3 regions of the Telluria sp. LT2P34 genome follow, and region 2 is predicted to be linked to each of the others. Evidence: predicted binding sites of a transcription regulator. Region 2 holds the regulator's gene; each other region holds the start of a gene.
The links. The regulator FliA, encoded in region 2, starts transcription of late flagellar genes. The targets are predictions, from matches to a motif close to CTAAAGTTTNNNNNNNNNNNGCCGNTA.
Positions count from the first base shown of each region.

Region 1 (10,532 bases), 750 kb from region 2:
CCACAAGAAATTCGTGCTGCCGAACGGCCTGACCCTGGTCGTCCACGAGGACCACAGCGTGCCGGTGGTCGGCGTGAACATGTGGTACCACGTCGGTTCGCGCAACGAAAAGCGCGGCAAGACCGGTTTCGCCCACCTGTTCGAGCACTTCTTCTTCAACGGCTCCGAAAACTATCCGCGCGGCTTCCGCGAGGCGATGGACGACCTCGGCGCGAACAACCGCAACGGCACCACGAATACCGACCGCACCAACTTCTTCGAAGACGTGCCGGTGTCGGCGCTGGAGCGCACCCTGTTCCTCGAATCGGACCGCATGGGCTTCCTCGGCAACTACATCTCGAAGGAGATGCTCGAGCGCGAGCGCGGCGTGGTGCAGAACGAAAAGCGCCAGGGCGAAAACCAGCCCTATGGCCGCGTGCGCAATGAAATCGGCGCCAAGATGTACCCGTATTCGCACCCGTATTCGTGGTCGACCATCGGCAGCATGGAAGATTTATCCGCCGCCTCGCTGGAAGACATCCGCGAGTGGTACCGCACCTATTACGGCCCGAACAACGCGGTCATTTCGCTGGCCGGCGACATCACGCCGGAAAAGGCGCTCGAGCTGGTCACCAAATACTTCGGCGCGATCCCGCCGGGCCCGCCGCTGCCGCGTACCGAGCAGTGGATCCCCACGCTGGAACGCAACATCCGCGACGAGATGGAAGACCATGTGCCGCAGGTGCGCATCTACCGCAGCTGGCACGTCGCTTCCTGGCGCGACGCCGATACCCCGCGTTTGACCCTGCTCGCCGAAGTGCTGGCCGGCTCGAAGAGCGCACGGCTCGACAAGCGGCTGGTGTACGAGAAGAACCTCGCCACGAATGTCAGCGCCTACGTGAATGATGCGGAGCTGGCCGGCACCTTCAATGTCGTGGTCACGGTCAAGCCGGGGACCGATCCGCTGCTGGTCGAACGCGAGGTCGACGCCATCGTCGCCGAGCTGCTCGAAAAGGGCCCCACCGCGGCCGAACTGGCGCGCGTCAAGACCCGCACCCTGTCCGATTTTTCGCGCAGCCTGGAGCGCCTCGGCGGCCTGGGCGGACGCTCGGACGTGCTGGCCGAGAGCATGACCTACGGCGGCGCGCCCGACGCCTACCTGAATCGCCTGGAGCAGCTGTCGCAGGCGAAGCCGGCCGAGGTGCAGGCCGCCGGCAAGCGCTGGCTGCGCGCCAACCACTACACGATGACGGTGCGCCCGTTCGCAAAACTGGCTGCCGTCAAATCGACGCTGGACCGCAAGGTATTGCCGGCCCTGGGCGAGGCGCCGGACGTGAAATTCCCGGCCGTGCAGCGCGCCCAGCTGAAGAACGGCCTGAAAGTGATCCTGCTCGAGCGCCACACGGCGCCGATCGTGAACGCGACGCTGGCGGTGGACGCCGGCGCCGCGTCGGACACGCTGGCCAAGTCGGGCGCCGCTTCACTGGCGCTCGACCTGCTCGACAAGGGCACCAAAACGCGCGACGCCTTCGCGCTGTCGGACGCGCTGGAAAACCTGGGCGCACGCCTGTCGACCGGGACCGGCGCCGACCAGTCGCTGGTGCGGCTGCAGGCCACCTCCGCCAACCTGGCGCCGTCGCTCGCCATCATGGCCGACGCCGCGCTGGCGCCGAGCTTCCCGCAAGAGCAGTTCACGCTGCAAAAGGGACGCCGCGTGGCCCAGATCGGCCAGGAAAAGGCGCAGCCTGCCAGCCTGGCGAACCGCCTGGTGCCGGGCCTGCTGTACGGCCCGGAGCACGCCTACGGCAAGCCGGCCAGCGGCAGCACCCAAAGCGTCGAAGGCATCACCCGCGACGACCTGGCGGCCTGGCACGCGACCTGGTTCAAGCCGGGCAGCGCAACCCTGATCGTCGCCGGCGACACCACGATGGACAAGCTGCTGCCGGCCCTGGAAGCCTCGTTTGGCAAGTGGGCCGCGGGCACAGCCCCGGCGAAGCAGGTGACGGCGTCGAACGGCGCATCGAACGGTAGCGCAGGCAGGAAGCTCTACCTGGTCGACAAGCCGGATGCGCCGCAATCGACGATCGTCGCCGCGCACCTGTCGCTGCCTTACGGCCAGCCGGAAGACCTGGCGATCGAGCCGGTGATGAACAACTTCGGCGGCATCGCGACCTCGCGCCTGAACCGCAACCTGCGCCTGGACAAGCACTGGAGCTACGGCACCAACGCACGCCTGCTTGACGTGCGCGGCCAGCGCAGCTTCATCACGGTGGCGCCGGTACAGACCGACAAGACGGTCGAGGCGATGCGCGAAGTGGCGATGGAGGTCAAGGGCGTGGCCGGCGCGCGGCCGCTGGTGGGCACCGAATACGAGAGCATCATGCGCAACATGACCTCGCGCCTGGCCGGCCGCTTCGAGACGCTCGGCGCACTCGAAGGCGCGGCGCTGGCCAGCGTCAACCTGAACCTGCCGGAAGACTACTGGAGCAACTATTCGCGCAACCTGAAGGCCCTCACGCCGGCCCAGCTGGGCCAGGCCGCCGCCCGCTTCGTCAAGCCCGATGAAGTGACCTGGATGGTGATCGGCGACCTGCGCAAGGTGGAAGCCGGGATCCGTTCGCTGGGCTGGGGCGAAGTGGTGGTGCTGGATCAGGACGGCAAGCAGGTGAGGTGAGGATGGTGTAGTTCCTGGCGTGGGCTCTCGAGCCCACGCTGTCGTGCTGCACTGAACCGCCATTGTCACGGTTTCGATTGCCGACACGGGCTGTACATATCGTGGCTGGTATATACTGTACACCCATACAGTTTCGCAGCCACGATGAAACTTTCCGAGAAGCTCGAAATCCTGGCGGATGCCGCCAAGTACGACGCCTCCTGCGCCAGCAGCGGCGCCCCGAAACGCGCTTCCGACGGGAGCGACGGCGGCATCGGCGCAACTACCGGCATGGGCATTTGCCACAGCTATACGCCCGACGGCCGCTGCGTCTCGCTGCTGAAAATCCTGCTCACCAATTTCTGCGTCTACGATTGCCAGTACTGCGTCAACCGCCGTACCTCGAATGTGCCGCGCGCGCGCTTTTCGGTCGAGGAAGTGGTGAAGTTGACGCACGATTTCTACCTGCGCAACTACATCGACGGCCTGTTCCTCAGCTCGGGCATCATCCAGTCGAGTGACTACACGATGGAGCAGCTGGTCGCCGTGGCGCGCACGCTGCGCGAAGTCCACAATTTTCGCGGCTATATCCATTTAAAAACCATTCCCGACGCCGACCCGCTGCTCATCGCCGAGGCCGGCCGCTATGCCGACCGCCTGTCGGTCAATATCGAGCTGCCCACGCACGACAGCGTCACCCGCCTGGCGCCGGAAAAGAACGTGCACACGATCAAGCTGGCCATGGGTTCGATCCGCCGCAAGCTCGACGAAAAGGCCGACGAGCCGAAATTGCCGGCCTTTGCCCCAGCCGGGCAGAGTACGCAAATGATCGTCGGCGCCGACGCCAGCGACGACCAGACCATCCTCAATACCGCCGAGACCCTGTACGGCAGCTATAAACTCAAACGCGTGTACTACTCGGCCTTCAGCCCGATCCCGCAAAGCCCGGACAGCGTACCGCTGGCGCCCCCGCCGCTGCTGCGCGAGCATCGCCTGTACCAGGCCGATTTTCTGCTGCGCAGCTACGGTTTCACCTCCGGCGAACTGATGCCCGACGCCGGCAACCTGGCGCTCGACATCGACCCGAAACTGGCCTGGGCGCTGGCGAACCGCGACCACTTCCCGATGGACCTGAACCGCGCCGAGGAAACCATGATCGCGCGCGTGCCCGGCATCGGCCTGCGCAATGCCAAGCGCATCGTCGAGCTGCGCCGCCTGCGCCGGGTGCGCTGGGAAGATCTGTCGCGCCTGCGCTGCAGCATGAAGAAGATCGCGCCCTTCGTCGTCACGGCCGACTACAAGCCGGCGCAAGGCCTGGCCAGTTCCGACCTGCTGCGGCGCCACCTCGGCGCCCCGGCCGAGCAGATGAACCTGTGGCCCGAGTTGCAGGCGGCATGAACGCGGCGGCTGCCTCTGCCAGGGTTGCCGCCGGCCAGCCGCTGGTGGTTGCCAGCTTTACCGAATGGCGCACGGCCGCGCGCGACCTCTTGATGCACTGCGTGGCGCCGGAACTGGTGACCTGGAACGAGAGCGCCTCGCTCGATGCCGACCTGTTCTCGGGTGCGCCGGCTGCCTCGCCGCCTGGTGATAATGCTCCTGCCGGCACTACCATACTAAAACCGCCGCCCCACATTCCGCGTGCCTTCATGGACATGCTGCAGTCGGCCGCCTGCTGCCGCGTGCCCGACCGCTGGGCCTTCCTGTACCGCGTGATCTGGCGCTGGCAACGCGGCGAGCACGACGTGCAGTCGCCGGCCGACGTCGACGGCGTCAAGTTGGCGGCCATGGTGAAAGCGGTGCGGCGCGAGGAGCACGACATGCATGCCTATATCCGTTTCCGCGAGCGTCCCCTGGAGGCTGGCCCGCCGCGCTTCGCCGCCTGGTTCGAGCCGCGCCACGACGTGCTGCCGCAGGTGGCCGAACATTTCAAAAACCGCATGGGCGGCGTGACCTGGATGATCGGCACGCCCGAGGCCAGCGTGATGTGGGACGGTGCGACCTTGCACCACACGGGCCCCCTGATGTCGAGCGCCGCCGACCTGGATGACGCCGGTGAAGCTCTCTGGCTGACCTATTACCGCAGCATCTTCAATCCGGCGCGCGTGAATGCCCAGCTCCTGCAAAGCCACATACCCTCGCGCTTCTGGAAAAACCTGCCCGAAGGCGCGATCGTCCCGGGCATGGTCAGCAATGCCGAGCTGGGGGCGCGCAGCACCGGCCAGGCCCAGGCCGTGGGAAATAAAAGCGGTTTTACGATTCCGATCACCCCGGCCGACGCCCAGCCCGAGCGCCAGCAGCCGTCCAAGCTCGACGAGTGCCGGCGCTGCGAGCTGTGGCAGCACGCGACCCAGGCCGTGCCCGGGGAAGGACCGACGCAGGCGCAGATCATGCTGGTCGGCGAGCAGCCGGGCGACCAGGAAGACCTGGCCGGCAAGGCCTTTATTGGTCCCGCCGGCAAGCTGCTCGACCAGGTGTTCGCGGCGGCCGATCTGGAGCGCCAGGCGATCTACCTGACGAATGCCGTGAAACATTTCAAGTGGGAGCCGCGCGGCAAGCGCCGCCTGCACAAGACGCCGGCGCAGCGCGAAGTCGAAGCCTGCGGCTACTGGCTCGACAAGGAGCTGGCCAGCGTCCAGCCATCGGTGATCGTGGCGCTCGGGGCCACCGCGCTGAAAGCCGTGCTCGGCGATAAGAATGCCAAGCTGGGCGAATCGCTGGGCAAGGCCATCGCGCATGAGGGGCGCTGGGTCGTGACCGTCTACCACCCGTCCTACATCTTGCGGGTGCCGGACGAGAAGACCAAGAAGGAAGCCTTTACTGTGATGGTCGAGGGGCTGAAGCTGGCCAAGGCGCTATTGAACGGGCCGCCCGCAACAACTTAAGGTCCCGGCGCCACCGCCACATCGAAACGCACCATATCCCCGGCGCTGACTTGGCGCGCGGCCGCGGGCGGCGTCACGGTGCCGATTGCAAACCCGGGCTGCACCTGCACGATGGCAAGCGTCCCCACCGGCGTCTCGACCGTGCCGAGCGGCACCAGGGGATCGGTCCCGTACACCTGCTGGCGCGCGTCGCGCCGATAAATCACGAGCTGGTCGCCCGGCGTCACCGAGGAGGTGCCGCCGGCGTCGATAAAAATGCGGTCGCCCTGCACCTGCACCACCCGCGCCATGAAGGGCAGGGGAGCGAGGTCGAGCATGATGCCGGCGATGCCTTCGTCGAGGGCGCGCAGGATCGCGCCACCAAACGGCGTTTGCGCGAAGCTGGCGCTGCCAAAAGGCTTGTCGCGGCCGACGCGCTGCTCTCCCACCTGTTCCACGCTGGCGCGGCGCCGTGCCAGCAGGGCCCCGGTCAGGCCATCGTGCACGAAGAATTCGATCTCGATGCGGCGCGCATCCCTGGCGATCAGGCCGTACAAGGCCGGTTTGCCGAACTTGCTGGCGTCGACGATTTCGCCTGAAATGACGAACTGGCTCTCGTGCAGCGAGGCCAGGCGGCGCACGGCGGCCGTGTCCGCACTCGGCCCGCTGCTGCCGGGAGAAATCACCCAGGGGCTGGTTTTGCCGAGGAATTTGCCGGTGCCGGTGAGGCGGCTCAGGAGTTCCTGCGGCAGGCGGGTGGCGATGTCGTCGATATCGTCGAGCTGGGGCGAGCGGCGCACGTGGAAGGGCGTGACGACGACTTTTTTCTTGTAGCCGAGGTTGACGCTGCCCTTGGGCCGCGCTTCCTCTTCCTGCACCGCGATGCGCACATGCAGCATCGGGCCGGATTGCCATTCGCGCACGACGCTGTAGCGGTCGAATTCGGCGGTCGGCTGGACCCGGCTGCTTTCGTAGGCGCCGCGCTGGCCCGAGCCGGCCGCGACATCGATCCGCGCGCCGGTGCGCAAGCCGAGCTGCTCGAGCGCATCCTTGATCGCGAGCTGGCGCGCACGCGCCACGCCGCCGTCGGCGATCGCGGCGATACCCTCGGCTTCGATGGGCGCGGCCAGGGCCGGCTGGGACAGCGCCAGCAGCAGCGCCAGCAGGGTGGCGCTGAATTTACTGCGCATGGTAGAACGAGGCGCCATAGCTCGCGCCGGGACCGGCGCTGCCGACCATGGCGCGCGCGCTCCTTGCGCCGGGCGCGGCGCTGTAGCGTGCCTGCGCCTGGGAACGGGCTGCATTGGCGTCGAAATCCATCTCTACCGTCGTCTCGTAGGTGCCGTCTTCGCGCTGGGCGACGTTGGTCACGCGCGCGCCACGGATGAAGGCGTCAATATACACCTTGAAACTGTCGTCCTTCAGCGCCAGCGAAGCCACCGTGCTGCCGCCTTCGATGCGCAGGCCATAGACCTGCTCGGCCATGGTGCGGTAGGCATCCAGGCGCGAGGCGCGCATCGCCAGCAGCTTGCGCTGGGCCGGCGCCACGCGCTCGCACTGGCCGACGCAGACGGTATTGTTGACGGCTGCATAGCCGGTGGCGTTCAGGGTGACGACGGGCTGGGCGGCACTCTGTCGGGCAGGCAGATGCAGGGTGCCGCAGGCGGAGAGCAGGGAGGCGCAAGCAAGGGCGAGGGCAGCGACGAGTTTCATGACGGATCCGGTAAAAATGCGGGGCGCGAAAGGCGCGGTATCAGTCAGAATAACGGCCGCTGCGGCCGGATCTTTATGGACGTACGGAAATATTTACCGTAACGACCAGATCGATCATGAGGAAGACAGCACGAACTGGTTACCGTCCGGATCTTTCATGATGGCGAATTCGCCCCAGGGCTGCTTCTGCGGCGGCGAAATGAACTCGACGCCGCGGCTCGACAACTGGCGGTAAGTCGCCTCGACATCGTCGCAGGCGAGCGAGCCGTTGAAGGCGCTGCCGATGCGGTCTTCCTGGCCATCCGGCGTGAACAGCACGAAACGCGTGTCGGAAGCACCGACGCGCAGTTCGATCCAGCGCTGTTTGCCGAAGGGCTGGTCGGTGATCACGCGAAAGCCGAGCTTTTCGGTATAGAAGGCAAGCGCGACGTCCTGGTCGCGGGTCGGGATGCTGACGAATTTGATGTGGGTGATCACGCGGGTCTCCTCTGTTGACATCGGACATTTTCGCACGGGACAGGGTCGCGCTATAATCATCGTGACTATACTCTTGAAGACTACAGTGACGATCCTGGACCCGTATGTGCTTGACGTACTGATGCCCGATCTCGTCGGCCACGAGCATTCGCCGGCCGCCTTCGTCATTTACCTTTATCTTTGGCACCGGATCGAGGCGATCGAGGGCCGTACAGTGCAGCTGAGCTATGCGACGATGGCGCTGGAAACCGGCCTGTCGCGCGTCACTGCCCAGCGCGCCATCGCCTTGCTCGAACGGCGGCAACTGATCAAAGTCACGCGACCCTCGCGCACTGCCGTGCCGGGCTACCTGGTGCTGCGGCCCTGGGCGGCGCGCAAGCAGGCGGAATAACCAAGCATGCATATGCTTCTTGTAACATCTTGTTGCTTGATGGTGGTTGCTTAGTTCGCTTAACGTAAAGACAATGCCGTTCAGTAATTAACTAGAGAAAGAAATGCCATGATGTCCAATCGCATATTGCCGGTCCTGAGCTTGTGTTTCCTGAGCCTGCCGGCAGGGGCGCAGACCGTGACTCCGGTCGCTCCCCCGGCCGCCGCCGCGTCGACGCTCGACAATGGCGAAGCCGTTCCCCAAACCGTGCTCGTTTCGGGCGTCCGCCCGGGGCCAGGCATGTGGAAAGTATCGAAGGGTAACAATGTGATGTGGGTGTTCGGCACCTATTCGCCGCTGCCATCCAGGATGGAATGGCGCTCGACCAAGGTCGAGAAAGTCATCGCCGCATCCCAGGAATACCTGAAGGCGCCAGGTCTTTCCTTCGAGGTCGGCTGGAATGCGGTCACCGCCTTGCCCTACGCAATCGGCATCAAAAACAATCCTGATGGCGCTGAACTGAAGGATGTATTGCCGCCTGAGGTGTACGCACGCTGGCAGCCATTGAAGGCAAAATATTTTGCCAACGACAGCGGCGTCGAGCGCCAGCGCCCGACCTTTGTCGCCGGGGAACTCTACAGCCGTGCCTTGAAGCAGGCCGGACTTTCCGGAGACGACGAGGTACGCACCAAAATCGGCAAGCTGGCGGAAAAGCACAAGCTGAAATTCACGGATGCGACCTATCGGGTGGCCATCAAGGACCCCGGCAGGGCCGCGCGCGATTTCAAGAAGTCGGCCATGGACGATGCACCCTGCCTGATGAAAACGATCGAAAGCCTCGACACCGATGTCGACGCCATGCGTACCTACGCGAATGCCTGGGCAAACGGCGAGCTCGACGAAATCCGCAAGCTGAACTTCAGTGACCGGGCCAATGCCTGCATCCACGCAGTCGGCACGAGCTCGCTCGGAAAGAATCAGCCAGAACTGAAAAGCGCGCAGGAAACAGCGATGGCCCGCTGGCTCCTGGCCGCCGACAAGGCGCTGAAGACCAATGCCAGCACCTTTACCGTCGTGCCCATCAAGGAAATCCTGAACCCGAAGGGCGTGATTGCCACGCTGCAAAGCTGGGGTTATACGGTGGAGCCGCCGAAATAAGATGCGCCGGGCGCACGCAAAAGCGCCGGCTTGTGCCGGCGCTTTCAGACTGCCATGACTTGCACTGCAGTTACCTGGCTTGCCATTTGCGACGTGCGGCAACAAAGCCGACCAGCGCAATGCCGAACAGCGCGAAGCTGCCTGGTTCAGGAACTTTGTTTGGAGGCACCGGTGGAGCAACGGCGACGAGCTCGCCACCAAAGCCGTTGAGCTTGAAGTAATCGTTGCTGTTACCAAAATCGTTTGGGATAGGTCCCGCCGTATAGGCCGAATTGTAAGCACTCACCAGCCACCAGGCGCCGGTTTTGGCATTCGCGCCGGTATTGAAGTTCAGGACAGGATTCGTGCGCAGCGTCGAGTAGTTACCCACCCAATCCCAATCCGCCGCCGCGTCCAGGGTCGCCACCGTATTGCTGGCAAGCGAAGCCGGCGCACCGGCGCCGGTATAGCGCAAGATGCTGACGTCGGCATCGCCATTGAGCCAGCCAATCGAAATCTGGTTCAGGGCGAAGTTGGCCGCGCCGAAATTGATCAGGAAGGCATCGGTGCCGTTGACGTTGTCGGCGGAGTGCTGGGAGCCGTCACCTGGTTCGCCGGCGGCGTCGATACCCAGGCCGTAGCCTGCAAAATAGTCGATCGATGCAGTTGCAAATTTACCGTTGGTCGGAGCGGACCATGCCGTCGCCGTTGCCGTATGGTTGACACCCGACACCCTCGTCGCGCACGTCACCGAAGTGGCTGTGGCACTGGCGTAGCCGCAAGTCGATTCATTGAAAGTAATCGGCCCAGCTTGTGCCACGCCATGTGCTGCAACGGTAAGCGAGAAAGCGAGCGCGCTAAATTGATTCAATTTCATCATAAGCCTGTAAATTATTGTTTCCGTTAAGATATATTCATTAACATAGTACAACAAAATTACCGGAATTGATCACCCACCTTGGCTTTTGCTCAATGATTCAAGGGCGTAGTTGTGCTATAGACACAAATATGATAAATATTGCAATTAACTGCCATGTTGGCAAGGATGCGCAAGGCGCGTAGAATGTTGGCAACGCGGGTGTAGCTCAATGGTAGAGCAGAAGCTTCCCAAGCTTACGACGAGGGTTCGATTCCCTTCACCCGCTCCAGCGACAAATCAAAGCCTTCCGCCCTGGCAGTGCCACTCCACCAATACCGATAAAGCGCCCCTAAAACGGCAGGGCTTCGTTCTGCCTTGGCGGCAGCGACACATCGAGATCGCGCAGTTCCAGCGTCTCGAGCTGCAGCAAGGCCAGCAGCTGCGCGGTCTGGAACGGGGCCCAGGCCCGGAAACCGTTCGGCT
Region 1 is NZ_JCASIN010000002.1:998,255-1,008,786, reverse strand. It holds gene AC56KZ_RS10415 (M16 family metallopeptidase) at 1-2,653, shown strand, start outside; gene AC56KZ_RS10410 (putative DNA modification/repair radical SAM protein) at 2,798-4,030, shown strand; gene AC56KZ_RS10405 (UdgX family uracil-DNA binding protein) at 4,027-5,514, shown strand; gene AC56KZ_RS10400 (flagella assembly protein FlgT middle domain-containing protein) at 5,511-6,683, opposite strand; gene AC56KZ_RS10395 (LPP20 family lipoprotein) at 6,673-7,206, opposite strand; gene AC56KZ_RS10390 (VOC family protein) at 7,321-7,683, opposite strand; gene AC56KZ_RS10385 (hypothetical protein) at 7,769-8,074, shown strand; gene AC56KZ_RS10380 (TraB/GumN family protein) at 8,183-9,211, shown strand; gene xdp1 (exosortase-dependent surface protein XDP1) at 9,282-10,067, opposite strand; tRNA gene AC56KZ_RS10370 (tRNA-Gly) at 10,265-10,338, shown strand; gene AC56KZ_RS10365 (hypothetical protein) at 10,399-10,532, opposite strand, start outside.
Region 1: AC56KZ_RS10395 (LPP20 family lipoprotein) is a predicted target of FliA. The motif match lies at 7,257-7,283, and genes of this name have one in related genera.

Region 2 (10,532 bases):
GGGCCGGCGGGGCTGAGCTACACCAACTGCACGGCTTCGCAGCAGACCACGGTCGCCTCGGCGATCGATGCCGCCAAGACGATGAGCAACAGCTCGGTGACCTACATGGCCAAGACCAGCATGGGTCCGCGCTACACGAAGTGGTTCGGCACTGTCACCTCGACCCGCCAGGCCCGTGTAAGAGCCAACTTCACGGCGATCAAGGATGGTTTCGACAACAAGAACGTCGTCGTCGACTGCGGTTGCAAGCAGAGCTATTACGCTTACGTCTACCCGACCCAGCCGTACAAGATCTACGTCTGCCGCGCGTTCTGGACCGCGCCGATGACCGGCACTGACTCGAAGGGCGGCACCCTGGTGCATGAGATGAGCCACTTCGATGTGGTCGCCGGCACCGACGACAATGTCTACGGCCAGAGCGGCGCGGCCAGCCTGGCCATCAGCAATCCGGACGCGGCCGTCGCGAATGCCGACAACCACGAGTACTTCGCCGAAAACACCCCGGCCCTGAACTAAAGGCGCTCCGGCGGAATCAGCGGCCGCTGTACACGAAGGACACTGGCCTGGCGGGAAACTCCGTCAGCGCCTCGAGCTTCCTGATATCGGCCAGCACCGGGCCGGCATAGCCCATGTTGTAGCTATGCCGGCCTTTTTTGAACGCGTAGGTCTGCGTGATGTCGATCGTGTTCATCAGCATCTTGCCCGGCTCCAGGGCCTGGTAGTCCGCCGCCGTCAGCGCGGCGCGCTTGACCATCTTCCCCGTATAAGGAATCGGCCTGTTGCCGAAATCGCGTACGTCGAAGCGGCGTCCCGTCAGCTCTTTTTCGGCCAGGATCTCGCGCGGGATCCAGACAGTGCTCTTGCCCTGGTTAATCACCGTGAGCTGCACCAGTACCTTGCCGTTCGGTGTTTCGATGTCGATGCTGTGCTTGACGTCCACGGTCGGTTCTCCGGCGGCGCCCGCCAGCGCGGGCCAGAAGCTCGCCGCACCGATCAGGGCGGCCAGAAGGAAGGGTCTGCGATGCATGTCGACTCCGTATGGTTGTGCCGACCATTTTACGACGCCGACGCCAAAATCGTCACCGCCACCCGCCGGTTGCGCGCCCTGCCCGCCTCGTCCGTATTCGGCGCGACCGGCAGGTTGGCGCCGTGACCCACCGCCGTCAGGCGGCTCGCCGCGATCCCGCCTTCGATGAACAGGCGCACCACGCTGCTGGCGCGCACGCTCGACAGTTCCCAGTTCGACGGGTAGGCCGGGTTGGCGATCGGCAGGTTGTCGGTATGGCCCTCGACTTCGATCGGGTGCGCATCGTTCTTCAGGAGCCCTGCGACCTTGCCGAGCGTCGCCCGTGCCTCCGGTCCCAGGGCGGCCCGCCCTTCCTGGAACAGCACGCTGGCATTGATGTCGACCTTGATGCCCTGCGCCGTTTGCGTCACGGTTACCTTGCCATCCTTGACCAGGGGCGCGAGCGAGGCATTCAACTGGCGTGCCAGCGTGGTGAGGCGCTCGCGCTCGCGGCGTGTGGCTTCCGCGCGCTTGCGTGCGATCAGGTTGGTGAGCGGGAGTGTTTCGATGGTGGAGCTGGCCTGCGGGGTTTCCGGGCGGCCGCCAAAGGCGTCGCCGAGGGCGTCCGACAAGGCCCGGTATTTGCCGGTATTGACCACGGAAATCGCGTACATCACGACGAAGAAGGCAAACAGCAGCGTGATGAAGTCGGCGTAGGAAATGAGCCAGCGGTCCTGCTGCTCGCCGCCTTCGTCGTATTTTTTGCGCGCCATGCGTGGTGACCGCTCAGCGCCGCGCCAGCAGGCTGGCCACGCGCTCCTCGACCACGCGCGTATGGTTGCCGCTGGCCAGGTCGTGGAAGACTTCGAGCAGGATTTCGTACTGCACTACCTGGTCCGACACAATGGCTTTAAGTTTATTCCCGACCGGCAGGAAGAACAGGTTCGCCAGCCCGACGCCGTACACGGTCGACACGAAGGCCACCGCAATGCCGGAACCGAGGCGCGACGGGTCGGACAGGTTTTCCATCACGTGGATCAGGCCCAGCACCGCGCCCAGGATGCCGATGGTCGGCGCGTAGCCGGCCGCGGCTTCCCAGATGCGCGCCGCCTGGCGCTCGGCAAACTCATAAGCCGTCACTTCGGTCTCGAGCAGACCGCGGATCTTGTCCGGAGCAATACCGTCGACCACGAGGCGCAGGCCCTTCTGCACGAACGGATCCTTCGTGCCCATGTATTGTTCGAGCGAGAGCAGACCATCGCGCCGTACCGTATGGCTCCACAGGGCAATCTCGCGCGAGCGCGGCTGGCGCGTATCTTTTGGCGGGAAAAACACCCAGCGCAGCATGCGCACGCCGCGCTTGAAGGTGCGCGCCTCGGATTGCAGCAGCACCGCGCCAAAGGTGCCGACCACCACGATCGCGAACGCGGCCGGCTGGAACAGCGAGGCAAAACGGCCGCCGTCGAGCGTATGCCCGACGAGCAGGCCGGCGACCGCCAGCGCCAGGCCGATCAGGCTGGCGAAGTCCACAACTTTTCCTTGAGCGAAGCACGCAGGCGGGCGACGGCTTGCGTGTGCAGCTGCGAGACGCGCGATTCGGACACGCCGAGCACGGCGCCGATTTCCTTCAAGTTCAGTTCTTCTTCGTAATACAAGCCCATCAGGATCTTCTCGCGCGGCGGCAAGGCGTCGATCGCGCCGATCACGGCGGAGCGGAAGTCGGTGTCGAGCAGTGCGCGCAGCGGGTCGTCGTCGTCGACCGCGTAACGGTCCAGGAAGGAGTCGTTGCCGTCATCGTCGTGGAAATCTTCGTAGTACACGAGCTGGTGGCCGCCGCCTTCGAACAGCATTTCCTGGTAGTCCGCGAGCGGGACATCGAGTGATTTGGCGACCTCGGTTTCGGTCGGTGGGCGACCCAGCTTCTGCTGCAGCGACAGCATCGCCGACTCGACCTTCTTCATGGTCGAGCGCGTGCTGCGCGGCATCCAGTCGTTGCTGCGCAGCTCGTCGACCATGGCGCCGCGGATGCGCAGCACGGCATAGGTCTCGAACTGGGCGCCGTGGTTGTCCTCGTAGCGGTTGATCGCATCGAGCAGGCCCATCATTCCGGCCTGGATCAGGTCATCCACCTCGACCGATGGCGGCAGCTTGGCCTTCATCTGGTGCGCCAGGCGCTTCACGAGCCCGGCGTGCTCGGTGAGCAGGTGGTTCTTGTCCGCTTTCCCTTTGACGGTATACATACTTGTTCTATTTTTCTCAGGAACCAAAATGCGCGCCGCCGCTCTGACGCTCGAATCGTGGGAAGTGCGGGACCGCGGGCAGCAGGGGCAGCGCAAAGCGCCCTGCCAGCTCGCGGAAGGCCACCGACGCCCCGGCCAGCGGAAAGGCATCGACCACCGCACGCCCGAGGCGCGCGGCGCGGTGCAGGCATTCGTCGGCCGGCACCGACCCCATCGAACTCAACGTTACCGCAAGGTAACGACTTGCGGCTGCCGACATATTAGCGTAAACCACCTGCGCCTCTGCCTCGGTGGCGCCGGTGACCAGGATACCGAATGGACGGCGCCCGAATTCCTGCGCCAGGCGCTTGATCAGCGCGTAGGCGTTGGTGATCGAGGTGGCGCCGGTCGACACTTGCACCACGATTTCGGATTCGGCCAGCACCGGCACGGCGAAGCTGCCGTCGGCCTTGAATTCGCCATCGACGATGACGATGCCGCCCTGCCCCTTGACCAGCACGTCGAAGGTTTTCGCCAGGCGCCGTGCTTCGTCGCTGCCGAGTCGCGGCGTATCGCCGTCGCGTGACAGCAGCGCCACCGAAAAGCCCTGGGGAGCGGCCTGCACCACCTGGTTCAGGCCGCATTCTTGGCGCGCCACCTGCAACAGCCCGGCGTGGCGTTCCATCTCGAGGCGGCGGGCGACGCCGTAGTCGCGGGTGGTGGCGTCGACGATCAGCACTTCGTTGCCGGCTTGCGCCAGCGAGGCGCCCAGGTTCACCAGCATGGCGCCCTTGTCGTCGCTCGGGGTGGCGGAAAGAAATGTCACGACGCGCGGCTTGGGGCCGGCCAGCATCCGGCGCAGGCCCTCGGCCTGGTCAAAGTCAAAACTAGCCAAGGCGCACCCCGCTCAGGCTCTCGTCGCGCTGGCTGCTGTTGCTGGCAGCGGCCATCATCAGCGGCAGGTCGGCGTCGTCGAAGGCGGCGGCGGCGTCGCGGCGGCTGCGGAAGGCGCGGTCGATCAGCATGCCGCGGTCGGCCAGGTGCAGGTCTTCCGGCACGCGCTGGCCGTTCGAGATGTAGTGCAGATTGAGCTTCTGGCGGATCACGACGTCGAGCACATTCCCGATCGACGCGGCTTCGTCGAGCTTGGTCATGATGCAGCCGTGCAGGCCGCTGCCCTGGTAGGCGCGCACGACTTCGGCCAGGGTTTCGTTGGTCGAGGTCGCGTTCAGGCACAGCAGGCGTTTTACGTCGGCGCCGGAACCCTGCAGCATCGCCACTTGCTCGGTCACCATCTGGTCGCGCTGCGACACGCCGATGGTGTCAATGAGAACGGTGTGCTTGTTGCGGAGCTCTTTCAGTGCAATGCGCAGGTCGGCTTCATCCTTCACCGAGTGCACCATTACGCCGAGGATCTTGCCGTAGATGCGCAGCTGCTCGTGGCCGCCGATACGGTAGGCATCGGTGGTGATCAGGGCCAGCTTTTCCGGGCCGTGGCGCATCACGCAGCGCGCGGCCAGTTTGGCGGTGGTGGTGGTCTTGCCGACGCCGGTCGGGCCGACCAGGGCGAACACGCCGCCCTTGTCCAGCAGGTTGTCTTCGTCGGCCATCGTGGTGAGGTTACGCGCCAGCACGGTCTTGATCCAGCGCATCGCTTCGGCGGCATCCTTGTTGGCAGGCATCTTGTCGACCAGGTAGCGTGCCAGCGAAGCCGAGAAACCGGCGGCAAGCATTTCGCGCAGCACGACCGCCTTTTGCGGCTCGCGCTGGGTGGTGTTGCCCCAGGACAGCTCGGCCATCTGGGTTTCCATCATGCCGCGCATGGCGCGCAGCTCGTGCATCATGCCGCTCATCTCTTGCGCAGCCGATTCTTTTGCCTGGGCGATTGCGGCCGACATCATCGAGGTCATCGCGGCCATGTCCAGGCCCGGTTCGGCTTGCGGCGCGCGGCGGTTGGCGTAGCTGTGTTCCGGCGCGACCGGCTTGGCCAGCGACGGCGCGGTGCCGCGGCGGTTGACGAACACTGGCGCTTCCGGCTCGTTCAGCTCGCTCATGTCGCTCAAATGATCCAGGCGCGGCTGCGGCTGGTCCATCTCGGAGCCGGGTGCGGGTGCGGACAGGGAAGCGACATCGTCGTTGTCGAGCGCGAGGATCTCGACCACGCCGTCGACTGGACGGTTCGAGAGGATGACGGCGTCGGGCCCAAGCGCGTCGCGCACCTTGCGCAAGGCTTCACGGGAGGTTGCCGCTGTAAATTTCTTCACGTTCATCTTATTCTCCGCACTGCTGGTCAATTCATGGCGGGACGATATTGCCCCGCTCTTGCCAATCTACAGTTGAGATTATTGACGATGCCGTGGAGCAACCATCGGGGGAAAAGGATGGGGAAAGTGGGCTAATTCGATTTAGGTGTGGCAAGTCCGGCAGGGCGAGGGTTTGTCGTCGCGGTCCCGAGCCACTTGCGCGAAGACCAAACCTCCGGGGCGCCCGCCACAGAAAAGTTGCTGGGTGATAAAATACTTGCAACATAAGCCCCTGTCGCAGCATGTCGGCGACGCGTTTGGATCGACTCTGGAGAGAATTTTGGCAAGAAATGGCGCGCTGGACATTCTTAAAATCGTCTTGGCACTCATGGTGGTGGGAATGCACGCGAGTTTCCTCACCGATGTCAATGACCTGGCGGCCTACATCACCACGAATGGTCTGTTCAGGATTGCCGTCCCGATTTTCTTACTGATTAATGGATATTTTTTCTACCAAGTCCAGGCCCAGTCCACGGGAGCGGTAGTGAAATGGTTCAAGCGCGTGTTGATCATGTATTGCTTATGGATGGCGATCTATCTTCCTTATTGGCTTCCCGATGTCCATCCAGGCGTCCTGTCCTTCGCAGCGAAGACAGTTCACGCCCTCTTGTTTGGCTACTACCATCTATGGTATCTGGCAGGCATGTTGGGCGCCGCTATGATCCTGTTTGGTATAGCAAGGATGAGCACAGCAATATTGGCAAGCGCAATGATCGCGACCTTCCTAGGAGGCGTCGCGATTCAGTATGCAAGCTCTTACCAGCTAGTGGGCAGCGGTTACCCGGCAAAGATTCTCAACCTGACCTGGTCACACAGGAACTTCCTGTTCTTCTCCTTCCCGTTTTTTTGTGCGGGATATTTGATCAACAGACACAAGCTGCACACCCGTTTTACCTTCACGTCGACGGCCATCGTGGTCGTGCTGGGTGCTGCATTGCTGTTCCTGGAGTCCTGGCTCAACTTCGTCGCGACCGAAGGCGCCGCCGCCCTGGATAATCTCGTGTCGATCGCCCTGCTTTGCCCTGCCGTCTTCCTGCTCATCTTGAAAACCGACGTGCCGACGAACAGCAAGGACTTGGCGCTCTACTCCACAGGCATCTATTTAACGCATGTCCTGATCATATCGGCCATCCAGCAAAGCTCAGCAATATCGCCGACCGCCATAACCGTGCTGACCATTGTGCTGGCAACGATGGTGTCCTTCCTGCTTATCCGGATCGATCGAAAAATCCACCTGTTACTTTGAATCGCGGGATGCCGGTCCGGTCCCTGTGCGGCGCTTCAGCTGAGTGGTCGGCACGACACTGTTAGCCCGCTCCCACCAGACTCGTCACCCGGATCGTCTTCGACTCCGGAATTTCCGAGTGCGACAGCACCTTCAACTGCGGCAGCGCGCGTCGCAGGAAGCGCGACAACAGCACGCGCAATGGCGCCGGCACCAGCAGCACCGGCGTGTGTCCCATCGCCTCCTGCTGCTGCGCCGCGTTGTGCGCCTGCTGGGCGATGGTGTCGGCCAGGCCCGGCTCGATGCCGGTACCGTCGCCGCCGGCGCCGAGCGCCTGCATCAAGAGGCGTTCCAGACGGTTGTCGAGTGTCATCACGGACAGTTCGTTAGTACCCGGGAACAATTGCTGGACGATGGCGCGGCCGAGTGCGATGCGCACCAGCGCCGTCAGGTCGGCCGGGTCCTGCGCGCCGTTCGAGTGCTCGGACAGGGTCTCGATGATGGTGCGCATGTCGCGGATGTGAACGCCTTCGAGCAGCAGGTTCTGCAGCACCTTCTGCAGCGTCGCCAGCGAGACCACCTTCGGCACCAGGTCTTCCACCAGCTTCGGCGTGTCCTTGCCCAGATGGTCGAGCAGCGCCTGCACTTCCAGGCGGCCCAACAGCTCCGAGGCATGCGTCGTGATCAGGTGGTTCAGGTGGGTCGCCACCACGGTGCCGGCGTCGACCACGGTGTAGCCCAGGTTCTGCGCCTCGTCGCGCATGCCGGCCTCGATCCACACGGCCGGCAGGCCAAAGGCCGGGTCGGTCGTCGGCGCGCCCGGCAGCGTGCCGCTGGCCATGCCCGGGTTAATCGCCAGGAACTGGCCGTTGATGGCTTCGCCGCTGCCCACTTCCACGCCCTTGAGCGTGATGCGGTAGCTCGATGGTTTCAGTTCGAGGTTGTCGCGGATGTGCACGGCCGGCGCCAGGAAGCCCACTTCCTGCGCGAATTTCTTGCGGATGCCCTTAATGCGCTTGAGCAGCTCGCCGCCCTGGGTCTTGTCGACCAGCGGGATCAGGCGGTAGCCCACTTCCAGGCCCAGCGTATCGACCGGCATGATGTCCTGCCAGGTCGCTTCTTCGGTCTCGGCGGCGCCGGTGCGGCTGGCGTTGCCTGCCGCTTCTTCGGCGGCGGCTTCGGCTTCGCGCTCGGGCGCCGCTTTGGCGCGCTTGGCCAGCGCATAGCCGCTGCCGCCGAGCACCGCGGCCAGCAGCAGGAACACCAGGTTCGGCATGCCCGGGATCAGGCCCATGCCGGCGATGATGGCGGCCGTGATGTACAGCACTTCCGGCTTGGCGAACAGCTGGCCCATCATCTGGCCGCCAATGTCCTGGTCGTTGGCCACGCGCGACACGACCATACCGGCGGCGATCGAGATGATCAGCGACGGAATCTGCGCCACCAGGCCATCGCCGATGGCAAGCAAGGTATAGGTCTTGGCGGCGTCGCCGACGGCCATGTCGTGCTGCACCACACCGACGATCAGGCCGCCGATGACGTTGATCAGGGTGACCAGGATGCCGGCCACGGCATCGCCCTTGACGTACTTCGAGGCGCCGTCCATGGCGCCGTAGAATTCGGCTTCCTGCGACACCTCGGTGCGGCGCTTGCGCGCCTCCGGCTCGGTAATCATGCCGGCGTTCAGGTCGGCGTCGATCGCCATCTGCTTGCCCGGCATCGCGTCCAGGGCGAAGCGCGCGCCGACTTCGGCGATACGGCCCGCACCCTTGGTGACGACGGTGAAGTTGATGATGGTAAGGATCACGAAAACCACGATACCGACCGTGAAGTTACCGCCGATCAGGAAGTGGCCGAAGGCCTCGATGACCTTGCCGGCCGCCGCGCCGCCGGTGTGGCCTTCGGTCAGCACAATACGCGTGGAAGCGACGTTCAGCGCCAGGCGCAGCATCGTCGACATCAGCAGGATCGCCGGGAAGGCCATGAAGTCGAGCGGACGCACAGTATACAAGGCGGTCAGCAGGATGATCACCGACAGCGCGATGTTAAAGCTGAAGAACAGGTCGAGGACGAACGCCGGCAGCGGCAGGATCATCATCGCCAGCAGCAGGATGATCAGTGCCGGTGCGGCCAGGGCGCTGCCCTTGGCGCCCATGCCATTCGTCCAGGCCGGCATTCTGAAACTGTTCATCGAGGTGCTCCGTTATTCGTATCGGGATTCGTTTGCGACGCGGGATTCAAGGGATCCATCTCCGGCGGCACCGGCAATTTGGTCGGGCGATCCGGATACTGGCCGCCGGCCTTGCTGTAATTGCGCAGCTGGAAGACATACGCCAGCACCTCGGCCACCGCCGAATACAGCTTTTCCGGGATTTCGTCGTCGATTTCGGTGTGCTTGTAGAGCGCACGGGCCAGCGCCGGCGCCTCCAGCAGCGCGACATTATTGGCTCTTGCCAGTTCGCGGATCTTTGCCGCGATCTCGTCGGCGCCCTTGGCCACCACCCTCGGCGCGCCGCCCTGGCCATCGCTGTATTTTAGAGCGACGGCATAGTGGGTCGGGTTGGTCACGACCACGTCGGCCGTCGGGACATTCTGCATCATGCGGTTGCGCGCCATTTCGCGCTGCATCTGGCGAATGCGCCCTTTCATCTGCGGGTTGCCGTCGGATTCTTTTGATTCCTGAATCATTTCCTGGCGCGTCATCTTCATCTTGTTGTTGTAATGCCAGACCTGGTAAGGAGCGTCGATCAGGGCGATCAGCCCGAGCGCGCCGACGATGAACAGAAAAGCGCGCGCCATCAGGTCGGCAACGTGGCCGGTGCCGGCGCCGAGCGGCTCGACCGCCAGGCCCAGCACGGCTTCCTTCTGGCTCATCAGGACGATCCAGGCGACGCTGCCCACCAGCACCGTCTTGGCGATGGCCTTCAGGAATTCGACCATGGCGTTGGCGGAGAACATATTGCCGATGCCGCTGATGGGATTGAGCTTCATGAAGTTCGGCATGAAGGCTTTGGAACTGAAATTGAAGCCGCCGATCATCAGGGGCGCGGCCAGGGCAACGAGCATGATGGCGAAGGCCAGCGGCAGGCAAGCCAGCATTACGCCGCCGACATCGTTGGCGATGCGCTCGAGCAGGACGTTCGGATTGTAGATTTGCTCGCGGTCGAGCGAAAGACCCGACTCGAGCGCGACGGACAAGCGGCCGACCAGGCTGCCGCCGGTGATCCACAGGCCGCCGCCGGCCGTGATCAGGACGGCAAACGTGGCCAGTTCGCGCGAGCGTGGAACATCGCCGTCTTCGCGCGCTTTCTCGAGTTTTCTGGGAGACGCGTCTTCTGTCTTTTCCGCGCCGCTGTCTTCTGCCATTGCCCTGCTCCCTTGTCGCTGCCACCAGACAAGGGCCTGGCGCTGAGGGGTGATTATCCACCTAGTTGCCGCACGGCTATACCGCGATTAGCCGGGCAAAAGCCTGCCTGTTCGGCGCGCAGCGGCAGGTCGACAGTGCGGGTCAGGATGGGAAAAAGGACCAGTATTGTGCTAACTCAAGTGCGAATCACAATTTTCATTGCAGATTGATGTAGGCTTAGTCGGACAGAATGAATGGTCGGAAGTTATTAAATCGCAAATTGTCAGCAAATGTAACGAGTATGCCGACAAGCGTGCTAGACTTATCCCATCAGAAGTCGTTATTTGGCAAACTGAAAGGTGAGTATGAAACTGAGAATGCCAAAACGTCCGCTCCAGAACCCGACTCCGGCCATTGCCGCGGTTGCGCACTG
Region 2 is NZ_JCASIN010000002.1:247,577-258,108, forward strand. It holds gene AC56KZ_RS07005 (M35 family metalloendopeptidase) at 1-516, shown strand, start outside; gene AC56KZ_RS07010 (hypothetical protein) at 533-1,027, opposite strand; gene motD (flagellar motor protein MotD) at 1,057-1,779, opposite strand; gene AC56KZ_RS07020 (flagellar motor protein) at 1,793-2,536, opposite strand; gene AC56KZ_RS07025 (RNA polymerase sigma factor FliA) at 2,518-3,246, opposite strand; gene AC56KZ_RS07030 (MinD/ParA family ATP-binding protein) at 3,263-4,120, opposite strand; gene flhF (flagellar biosynthesis GTPase FlhF) at 4,113-5,495, opposite strand; gene AC56KZ_RS07040 (acyltransferase family protein) at 5,809-6,774, shown strand; gene flhA (flagellar biosynthesis protein FlhA) at 6,836-8,944, opposite strand; gene flhB (flagellar biosynthesis protein FlhB) at 8,941-10,119, opposite strand; gene AC56KZ_RS07055 (hypothetical protein) at 10,477-10,532, shown strand, end outside.

Region 3 (10,532 bases), on a different contig from region 2:
GCCGCGCTCGGCACATGGAACAATGAGGCGTTGGCGAAGATGCCGTCGAAGCTGTCGGGCGGCAGCGCCAGGTGCAGGAAATCCTGGTGCCAGACTTCGCAGCCGCTGTGCGCGCGCGCCATGGCGACGAATTCCGCCGCACCGTCGAGCCCGATCGCACGGTGCCCCAGGCTGCTGAAGGTCTTCAGGTCGCGCCCCGGGCCGCAGCCCAGGTCGAGCAGGGTAAAAGGCGCCGCCCCTTCGATGGCGCCCAGCAGCGCCGCCACGTTCTGGCTGACGTCGTGGTCGATGGTGCCGGCAAAGAACTGCTCGGCATTCTGCGCGTAATGAGCCAGCGTGCGTTTGGCGATGTCGTCCAGCTTATCTGTCATGCGAGGGAATTTACCAGATTCGCAGCGCTCAAGGTCGGCCGGCCGTGCATTGTCATCATGGGCGCGGGCTCGCCAGCGCGGCCCGTACCTGCGGCAGCAGGCGCGCCTTCTGCGCGGCGCGCACGCGGATGCCGTTGCCGATCCGCTGAGCTTCGACCAGCGCATCGGGGCCGAAATTCCTGGCCACGTAGTGTTCCATCATGTCCGCATGGCGCACGTCCGGCGACGCGGCCAGCACGCCCGCCAGTGCACGGTTGCGCGCGACCGCATCGGCGTTCGCCAGCAAGGCGGCCCGGTTGGCGACCGCGAACGCCCAGGCCTGGTCCGGGTGCTCGCGCCCGACGCCGGCAACCAGGCTGCCGACCAGGTTGCTCGGCGTCTGCGGCGACAGCGCCAGCTCCAGGGTGCGGGCGGCCAGCGCCGGGTCCTGCACCAGGGTCATGGCGCCGCCGATGCGATAGCGCTCCTCGTCTCCCGTGCTGGCGGCCAGCGCACGGCCGAGCGCGGCATAGGTGGCGGCGTCGGCGTAGCGGCCGGCGGTGTTGATGACGAAGTCGAGCATCTCCGGGCTGATCGAGGACGGGTCGGCAACATAACGCGCGAACTGCCGGCGCGCTTCGCCGATCGCGCGCTCGTCGCCGGCACGCGCCAGGGCCCCGGCCAGCAAGGGGCGCAGGCGCCGGTCCTCGAGCGTTTCCTCGGGCTTCGGCTCCCAGCCGAGACGATCGAAACGGGGCTGCACGAAGCCCAGCACGAAGCGCCGGATGGCTGCGCTTTCCGGCTCGCCGCGCGCCAGGTTCTGCAGGGTGCCGAGATTCGACAGGATCGATTCCCAGACGGCCAGGCGCGGCTCCATGCCGTATTTCGCGACCAGGTCCAGGTAACCGGCCAGCGGCGCGCGCCCGGCCGTGACCAAACTCCAGGAATCGAGCAGCAGCTTCAGGCGGGTCGGGTCCGGCAGCTGGGCGGCATTCGCGGCCAGCGCGTCGAAGCTGGCGCGGTCGTACTGGACACGGAAAAAGCCGACGCTGTCCGGGTCGACCACCAGCGCGCCCTCGCAGCTGCCCTGGGTAATCGTGGTGCTGCGCTCGCTCAGCAGCGCGCTCCAGGCCCGTCCGCCCACGGTGCCGACCTGCAGCGGCACGCTCCACAGGCGTCCCTCCGTTGCCGGCTCGTCGACCCGGTACTGCTCCTGCGACAAGGTGATTTTCCGTTTGCCGTCTTCGCAGGCCTGCGCCACGGTAATCAAGGGAAAGCCCGGCTGCGTGGTCCAGTCGGCTGCCAGTTTCGCGACCGGCTTGCCGGAGGCCGTTTCGATGGCCGTCCACAGGTCGGCCGTGGTCGTATTCGAATACTGGTGCGCCGCCATGTAGGAGCGGATGCCCTTGCGGAACTTGGCTTCGCCAACATAATTTTCCAGCATGCGCAGGAAGCCCTGGCCTTTTACGTACGTGATCGCATCGAAGGCGCCGGCGGCCTGCTCTTCGTTGTCGATGCGGGTCTGGATCGGGTGCGTGGTCTTGCGCGCGTCCAGGTTCAGCACGCTTTCGCGTTCGACGATGCCGTCCAGGTGCGGACGCCACTCGGGGTGAAAACGTTCGGTGGCTTTCGAGGCCATCCAGGACGCGAAACCTTCGTTGAGCCAGAGGTTGTCCCACCAGGCCATGGTCACCAGGTTGCCGAACCACTGGTGCGCCACTTCGTGGGCGTTGACCTCGAAGGTGAGCTTCCTGGTGTCTTCGGAACTCTTCTTCGGGTCGTAGAGCAAGGTCGCTTCGTTGTAGACGATGCCGCCCCAATTTTCCATGGCGCCATTGAAACCGCCGGGAATCGCGATCTGGTCGAGCTTGGCGAGCGGATATGGCAGGCCAAAGTAATTGTTGTAGTAGCGCAGCAGGTCGCGCGTGGCCGCTAGCGGGAAGGCGGTGGCGCCGAGCTTGCCTTCGGTGGTGACGATGCCGATCTCGACGCCGTCCTGGCGCGCCGTGACGCGCTCCATTTCGCCCGCCACCAGCACCACCAGGTAGCTTGGCATCTTCGGGGTCGGGGCAAAAGCGATGCGCTGCAGGCCGCCGGCCAGCTTTTCCTGCTTCACGATCGGGGTGTTCGAATAAGCCTTGAAGCTGGCCGGGACATCGACCGTCAACTTGAAGCGGGCGCGAAAGGCCGGCTCGTCCCAGGTCGGCAGCATGCGCCGCGCGTCCGACGGCTCCATCGTGGTGGCCACCAGCTTTTTATCGACGCCGCCCACCTTGTAGGCGACCTGGAACAGGCCGCGCCCTTCGCGGTTGATCTGGCCCCGAAAGCGCAGCGCCAGCGTGTAGCGCCCCGGCGCCAGCAGCGCCGGCAGCTCGAAAGCGAGGGTTTCCTGCCGGGCGTCGAGGAGCGGCTGCAGGGTTTGCGGCGCGCCGCCGCGGCTTGTCAGGCTGGCATGTTCGATGCTCAGGTTGGCGGCGTTGAGCACGATGCGCCGGGTCGGGCGCAGCACCTCGATGTCGACGCTCTGGTGGCCGCTGAAGGTGTCATTCGCCATATTCGGCACCAGGTGCGCGTCGTACAGCAGCGGAATGACATCCTTGGGGAGTTTACCGGGGGTGGCGGCGAACGAAAACGGGGCTTCGGCCCGGGCCGACGAGGGGGCCAGTGCCGGCGCCAGCGCGGCGGCCAGCGCCAGCGCGACGCTTGCCGCCGAGCGCGATGTTTGCTTGTCTCTCATGATGTCCTCTTTGTTATTATTTTGATGCCCCGCTGGCGCAGGGATCCAGCACGCACTGTAGAACAAGCGCGGGGGCGCGCCGGCGGGAATGCGACAAACCGCAGATATCCGCGCTGGATTGCAGAATCGCGGCAGTATGCAGCCGGCATCAGGCCGGCGCCCGACAAGCGCCTGAGGCCGCGCTGATGCCGGTCCGAAAAATATTTTCGATTATTTTTACGGCCAACCCTAAAGTTTCCGAAAGCGCTGCCGTAAAAGGAGGACAACCGGTAATCCGGCCGAAAAAAATTGCAGCGGTGCTCACATGAACTCTAACCAAGTCCTCTCGATGTACGAAAATATTGCTGGCCTGACCGGCAAGATGGCCGCGGCAGCGCAATCGGAAGACTGGGATGGTTTCAACACCCTGCAGACGCAATGCGCCGTGCAGGCATCGGCCACCGCGACCGGCGTGCCGGCACTCGAAGGCGTCAAGCGCCTGCGCAAGATCGACCTGCTCAAGCAGATCATGGCCAACGACCGCGCGATTCGCGACATCACCGAGCCATGGATGGGCCAGCTGGACCGCGCCATGCGCACCCACTGAGCGGCCCTGCCGTCGACCACATGAAGCGCCTGCGGGCGCTTTTTTGTTGGGTGCTCGACATATCGTGCGCAACAAAAAAGGCGCCCATGGGCGCCTTCGTGCTGCAGCCGATTGATGCCGGCCACATGAATTCGGAGAGCAACACCAGATAACTGGTGTCGCCTCTTTGCCGGTTGCATCCGGCGTCCGCTGCCGCTGTTGGCAAACCGGACCGCTTCCGAAAACAGGCGTCTCGCGACGTACATCCGTTACCCGCGCCACGCTATCGGTGGTGGCTGCGACGGACTCTGTTTCGTTTTGTGGTTTTGACAACCAACGAACCCAGTATATATCAACTTAATAAGTTGTGTAGATTGATTCGTGCGCGCCAATATCGGTTCAAAGTTCGGCGCCTTCAGGCGTCGGCTCGACCCTTTCCGTCGCCGCCGGTTTGCGCGGTCCCGGCATCAGGCGCGCCTTGACGGCCGACATGATGCTCGGCTTCGGCGGGTCCTCGCCGGGCTCGCTTGCGCTTGCCTGCTCCGCTTTCGGCACCCTGGCCGGCTTGTGCTCTTTCGGGATCTTGCCGAAGTTGGAACGCTTGCGGCGGCGCAGCAGCGCGACGCCCAGGGCCGCCAGGGCCAGGACGGCGGCGACGCCGGCAGCGATCAGTCCCCATGGTGTCTGCGCTTCCGGCGGCGCCGGCTTCTTCGGCTTGAGCTGGATGCGCGGTGCGCCCTTCGGCGCCGCCGGGACCGCAGCCGGCGCTGCCGGGGCTGCCGGAGTTGCGGACTCCGCGGCAGGCAGGACCACCGCCGCATCTCCACGTGCCCCCTGCAACACCTTCATCTTCGCTTCGACCTGCCCCAGCGCCTGATGCAGCGCGGCGTTCTTCGCGCCCAGCACGGCGCAGGCTTCGAGCTCTCCGGCGGCCGGCTGCGGCGCGCAGGTGGGCGGCGTGTCCTGCGGTTTGAACGCCGCGACCGGCGCTGCTGCCAATCGGCTCTTGCGCTCGGGCGCCGGCTTGACAACCCGCTTGAGAACCGCCTTGCGCGGCTCCAGGTATTCCTCGCCCTCTTGCAAGGCTTCCGCCGGGCGCGTCGCCGCCACCGGCGTGGGCGCCCTGGCGGGAACCGGGGGCGCTGCCGCAATGGCCGGCGCCGGCACCGGCACCGGCACCGGAATCGGCGCCGGCGCCGGAGTCGGGTTCGGCGTCAGCCACAGCGTCACCAGGCGCACGCTGCGCTGGCCGGCCTCCAACAGTTCGAGGTAGACATGCAGGTGGCGGCTCTCGACCGGCTTGCTCGTGCTCAGGTAAAGGAACTGGCGGCCCTCGCGCCGCGTCACATGCAGGTTCAGGCTCGACAGGACGGCGGGCATGGCGATATTCGCGCCGCGGTAGACGTCGGGATGGGCCAGCCGCACGCCTACCGTGGCGGCCGCATCGTCGAGCGCCGTCAGTTCGAGGCTGGCCGCCAGGGGCTGGCCGATGTGGGAGGCTACCCTCGCCTCGCCCAGCTCGGCGGCATGCGCAGCCCCGGCCGAGAACGCGAATGCGGCGGCGGCGAACACGGCAAACAAGCTTGAAACGATGTGGGAAGCGCGAATCGCCATGGGAATATCTAGCCTGAGCATGAATTTGTAGCCTAAGCGTAATTAACGGGTGTTCGGCTACACTCTTTAGCTCCATCTCCGAATATAAATAACAAGGACACGCCATGGATATGTCGCCAGTGGATTCCCGCATCGAAAAAGACAGTTTCGGCCCGATCGAGGTGCCCGCCGCTCGCCTCTGGGGCGCGCAGACGCAGCGCTCCCTGCACCACTTCGATATTTCGACCGAAAAGATGGCGCCGGAGCTGGTATCGGCGCTGGCCCAGGTCAAGCAGGCGGCCGCGGCCGTCAACCGCTCCATCGGCAAGCTCCCGCGCGACAAGGCCGATGCCATCATCGCCGCCGCCGACGAAGTGCTGGACGGACGTTACCCGGACGAATTCCCGCTGTCGGTCTGGCAGACCGGCTCCGGCACCCAGAGCAACATGAACATGAACGAGGTGCTGGCGAACCGCGCTTCTGAATTGTCAGGCGGCGAGCGCGGCGAAGCGCGCCTGCTGCACCCGAACGACCACGTCAACATGGGCCAGTCCTCGAACGACATCTTCCCCACCGCCATGCACGTGGCGGCGGCGCTGGCGGTATCGAAAAACCTGCTGCCCTCGCTGGCGCGCCTGCGCAGCACCCTGCTGGTCAAGTCGCGCGACTTCGACGATATCGTCAAGATCGGCCGCACCCACCTGCAGGATGCAACGCCCCTGACGCTCGGCCAGGAGTTCTCCGGCTATGTCGCCCAACTCGAATTCGCGGAAAGCGCGATCAAGTCCTCGCTGCCCGGCCTGCTCCTGCTGGCCGCCGGCGGCACCGCGGTCGGCACCGGCCTGAACGCCCATCCCGACTTCGCGCCGCGCATCGCCGCCGAGCTGGGCTCGCGCACCGGGCTCGCCTTTAAAACGGCGCCGAACAAGTTCGCGGCCCTGGCCGGGCATGAGGCGCTGGTCGCGAGCCACGGCGCGCTGAAAACCCTGGCCACCGCGCTCATGAAGATCGCCAACGACGTGCGCTGGATGGCCTCCGGGCCGCGTTCGGGCCTCGGCGAAATCACGATTCCGGAAAACGAACCGGGCAGCTCGATCATGCCGGGCAAGGTCAATCCGACCCAGTGCGAGGCGCTGACGATGCTGTGCTGCCAGGTGTTCGGCAACGACGTCGCCCTGACGGTGGGCGCCTCGCAGGGCAATTTCGAGCTGAATGTGTTCAAGCCGATGATCGCGCATAACTTCCTGCAGAGCGCACGCCTGCTGGCCGACGGCATGCGCTCTTTCGAAGAGCACTGCGCACGCGGGATCGAGCCGAACCGCGCGCGCATCGGCGAGCTGATGGAACGCTCGCTGATGCTGGTGACGGCGCTGGCGCCGCACATCGGGTATGATGCCGCCGCGCGGATTGCCAAGCATGCGCAGCACGAAGGGATCACGCTGCGCGAAGCGGCGCTGGTCTCAGGCCTCGTCACCGAGGAACAGTTCGGTCAGTGGATCGTGCCGATCGACATGACACGGCCCGACCCGGAGTGAAGGGCCGGGCGAACCCAAGCGTGCGCCCCAAAATTTTTCCCGAGGATAGTATGCAAAAGACAACTTTCGAACTGACATCCGAGTTCGTCGAGCTCAACCAGCTGTTGAAAATGGTGGGCCTGTGCGACAGCGGCGGCGCCGGCAAGCACATGGTGGCGAGCGGCACGGTGTCGGTCGATGGCAAACAAGAGCTGCGCAAGACCGCAAAGATTCGCGCCGGACAAACGGTCAGCGTTGGCGACGTGCGGATCTCGGTGCAGTAGGGAGGACTGCCGGTCTCGACGGCACACGTTTGCGCGCAGACAAACGCGACGGGTAGTCCTTGTGTAGATTTTGAGACGTGACCAACCGGCTTGAAGGTGACGGCAATGGAAACCCCGGAAAAAAACCCGCAGGCCCAGGAGCGGCTGATCGGCGATCTGCGCCTTGTAATCGAGAATGCGGAAGAGCTGCTGAAAAACACCGATCAGTACACCAGCGTCCTGTACCAGAACGCACGCTCCAAGCTGGCCATGGCCCTGAATGCGGCCAACGAAGAACTCGAACGCTTCGAAGACGCCCAGCTGAGCCGCATGATGGAAGCGACGCGCCAGGCCAACGAGCGCTTTGCCGACATCACGGGCGAAGCACGCGTCCTGCGCGCTTTCCACTGAGCGAACTGTTGCGGCGCCACCGGCGCCGCGCTTCGTTTACGCCCGGACTCAGCTTCAGGCGCTGGTGTTGATCGTGTTGCCCAGGTGCGGCGGCAGGTTTTGCAGCGGCTGCGGCGGCGCAATGGCGCCGAGGATCTGGGTCGCCATCGATTTCTGCATGTCTTGCTGTTTTTTCAGCATGGTCAGGGCGACTTCCTGCTTGTTGCCGGTTTCTGCGATGGTCGTGGACAACTTGGCGATGGCGAGGACATCCATGTCGGTCTCCTGATAAGGGTTATCTTCCGGGTTATCTTACATTAACGGCTTGATTTCCGGAAACTTTAGCCTCACCTGACATCCAGTCGATGAGCCAGGCCAACACGTCCGCCGGCTGGTTCAGGTCGAGCCAGGCGGGGCCGGCTCCGGCAAGCGGTGCATCCGAGGCCACCGCCACCACCATCGGATCATCCACGTACAGCGGCGCGCGCCCCAGCGCCGGCCGGAATACCTCGAGTTTCGCTAAAGGCTCCCACTTGTAGCCCTCCACCAGCGTCAGGTCGGCCGGGGCCAGGCGGGCGATCTGTTCGGCCAGTGGCGGCTCGCCCTCCCCGCGCAGCTCGCGCAGGATGGCGTAGCGGTAGGGCGAGGCGATCATCACTTCGGCCGCGCCGGCCATGCGCAGGCGTGCGCTGTCCTTGTGCGGCGGCTCGAGTTCGATGTCGTGATGGCTGTGCTTGACGATGTTGACGCGCAGGCCGCGTGCGGCGAGCTGCGCCACCAGCCATTCGAGCAGGGTCGTCTTGCCGCTGCCGGACCAGCCGACGACGGCCAGCACCGGGCCGGCGCGCGAATCAATAGGCGACACGGTAGCGGGTGCCGCGGTAGTTCATCACGGCGTACTTCGGCGTCAATCGTTCCAGCACCAGGCCGGACGCCAGTTCATCGCCCTCGCGGCGCAGCACCTTGTCCACCAGTAGCAGGCGGTCCGACGGATTCGGAGAATAGATATAGCCGCCGACGGCAATTTTCGGCACCTCGCGCTGTATCGCTTCCGGCAACTGCTGCAGCGTACGCAGCGGTTCGTCCGGAATCGGGTCGGGCGCGCGGGCGGCCGCCTGGCTGTCGGCGGCGGCGGCCGGGGCGGGCAGGTAGACCGCTTGCGGCGTATCTTGCGCCGCGCTGGCCGGCGGCGCAGCAGGCCGGGGGGATGGCGCCGGGGCGGCCTTTGGCGCTGGCGCCGCGGCGACCTCGCGCTTCCTGGCGGCAGGCGGCGGCGCCTCGGCCGGGGCGGCGGATGGGGCGGCGGGCGGGGCCGGCGCCACCCCGGCAACCGCGATCACGGGCACGGGCGCTTCGGCCAGTACGGCCGGCTGCGTTGGCGCCGGCGCCGGCGCATCGCTGCGCCAGGCCAGGGCGCCGAGCACTGCCGCGGCCAGCACGCCAAGCCCGAGCCCGATCGCCAGGGAGCTGCGCTTCGCGGGCGCCGCCGCCGCGGGCAGGTGGACCGGCGCCGGCGTGTGGATGTCAGGCGCGTTGCCCAGCTGGCGTTCGGCCTGCGCTTTTTTCAGTGCTTCGAGAATGTACGACATTTATGGTCCCGTCCTGGCGGTGGCGAGCAGGCGCGGCTCGGCCACGCCGGTCAGCTGGTTGAGGCGGATATGGGTGCGCGGGCCGGCGACGCCGTCGGCGGTCAAGCCCTGTTTTTGCTGGAAGGCGCGCAGCAAATCGCGGGTAGCGCCATTCAAGGGCTGCTGGGCGGCCGGTGCGGGAGCGCGCACCTGCCCGGCCAGGCGGGTGGCGAGCCAGTCGACGTCGGCGCCTGCGTCGCCCTGTGCCAGTTGCTCGCGGAATCCGCGCGGCAATTGCCAGAAGGTGGTGTACTCGCCGGTGAAGCGCGGCGCCAGCTTGGCGAGCGCCACCCGCTCGCGCTTGCGCCCGGTATCGATGGTCACGCTGCCCTCGTCCATGCCAACCAGCACCGCGTAGCGCGTGGTCGCGCCCTCGCGCAGCGTGATCACCGCCGGGCGGTCGAGCTGGCGCAGTTCGTAGATGCTGCCGCGGCCTTGCAGGCAGCGCAGGTCGATCCGGTAGGCGACCTGGCAAGCGGCGCCTTCCGGCAGCACACGGCCCCAACGCGTGGCCAGCGCGCGCAGGGCCATGGCCTCGTCCGGCCATCCAAGCGGTAACACTGACTGGGCGCCGGCGACCAGGCCAGGCCTGGCCGGCGCACTGGCCGCGCCAGGCGCGCTAATCGTTCCTGCCGCGGCCTGGCGGGCCTGCGCCAGCGGCGCCTCCATGCGCGGCATCGACTGCCACGCCGCCGCGCCCAGTATCGCCCCGGCCAGCACGCCACCGGCCAGCAGCGGCCAGCGCCCCATCGAGGCGATTCTCGCCGGCGCCGCGCCGCCCTGCCCCGCGAATACCTCGGCAGCGGCCGTGCGCACGATGAGCGGCGTCGCTACCCGGCTGTTTTCCACATAGGCGCCCAGCAGCACGCGGTCGCACAGCAGGTTGATGCGGCGCGGCACGCCGCCGCTGATCCGGTGCACCAGCGGCACGATCGCATCCGGAAACACGGGCGCGCCCTGGCTGCCCGCGACCGCCATCCGGTGCGCGATGTAGGCGCCGGTCTCGGGCTCGGACAGCGGCCCCAGGTGGTAGCGCGCGATCACCCGCTGCGCCAGTTGCTCCAGCTCGGGGCGCCCCAGCATCGTGCGCAGTTCCGGCTGGCCGATCAGGATAATCTGCAGCAGCTTGCGTTCGCTCGTCTCGAGGTTGGTCAGCAGGCGCAGCTGCTCGAGCACGCTCGTCGACAGGTTCTGCGCCTCGTCGATGACGAGCACGTTGTTGCGCCCTTGCGCATGCGATTCGAGCAAATAGGCGTTGATGGCGTCGATATAGGCCTTCACCCCTGCCTTGAGCTCGGCACCTTCGCCGTCCTGCACACCCGGCGCGGCGATGCGGAATTCCTCGCACACCGACTGCAGCAATTCGACGACCGTCAGCTTCGGATTGAAGATATACGCAAGCCGGCAGTTGTCAGGCACCTGCTCGATGAAGCAGCGGCAGACCGTGGTCTTGCCGGCCCCGATCTCGCCCGTCAGCAATACGAAGCCGCCG
Region 3 is NZ_JCASIN010000001.1:1,125,684-1,136,215, forward strand. It holds gene AC56KZ_RS05015 (class I SAM-dependent methyltransferase) at 1-371, opposite strand, end outside; gene AC56KZ_RS05020 (M1 family metallopeptidase) at 427-3,087, opposite strand; gene AC56KZ_RS05025 (flagellar protein FliT) at 3,392-3,673, shown strand; gene AC56KZ_RS05030 (FimV/HubP-related protein) at 4,052-5,266, opposite strand; gene fumC (class II fumarate hydratase) at 5,371-6,780, shown strand; gene AC56KZ_RS05040 (RNA-binding S4 domain-containing protein) at 6,831-7,043, shown strand; gene AC56KZ_RS05045 (DUF883 family protein) at 7,149-7,433, shown strand; gene AC56KZ_RS05050 (putative motility protein) at 7,488-7,688, opposite strand; gene mobB (molybdopterin-guanine dinucleotide biosynthesis protein B) at 7,720-8,277, opposite strand; gene AC56KZ_RS05060 (general secretion pathway protein GspB) at 8,264-9,001, opposite strand; gene AC56KZ_RS05065 (AAA family ATPase) at 9,002-10,532, opposite strand, start outside.
Region 3: AC56KZ_RS05025 (flagellar protein FliT) is a predicted target of FliA. The motif match lies at 3,316-3,342, and genes of this name have one in related genera.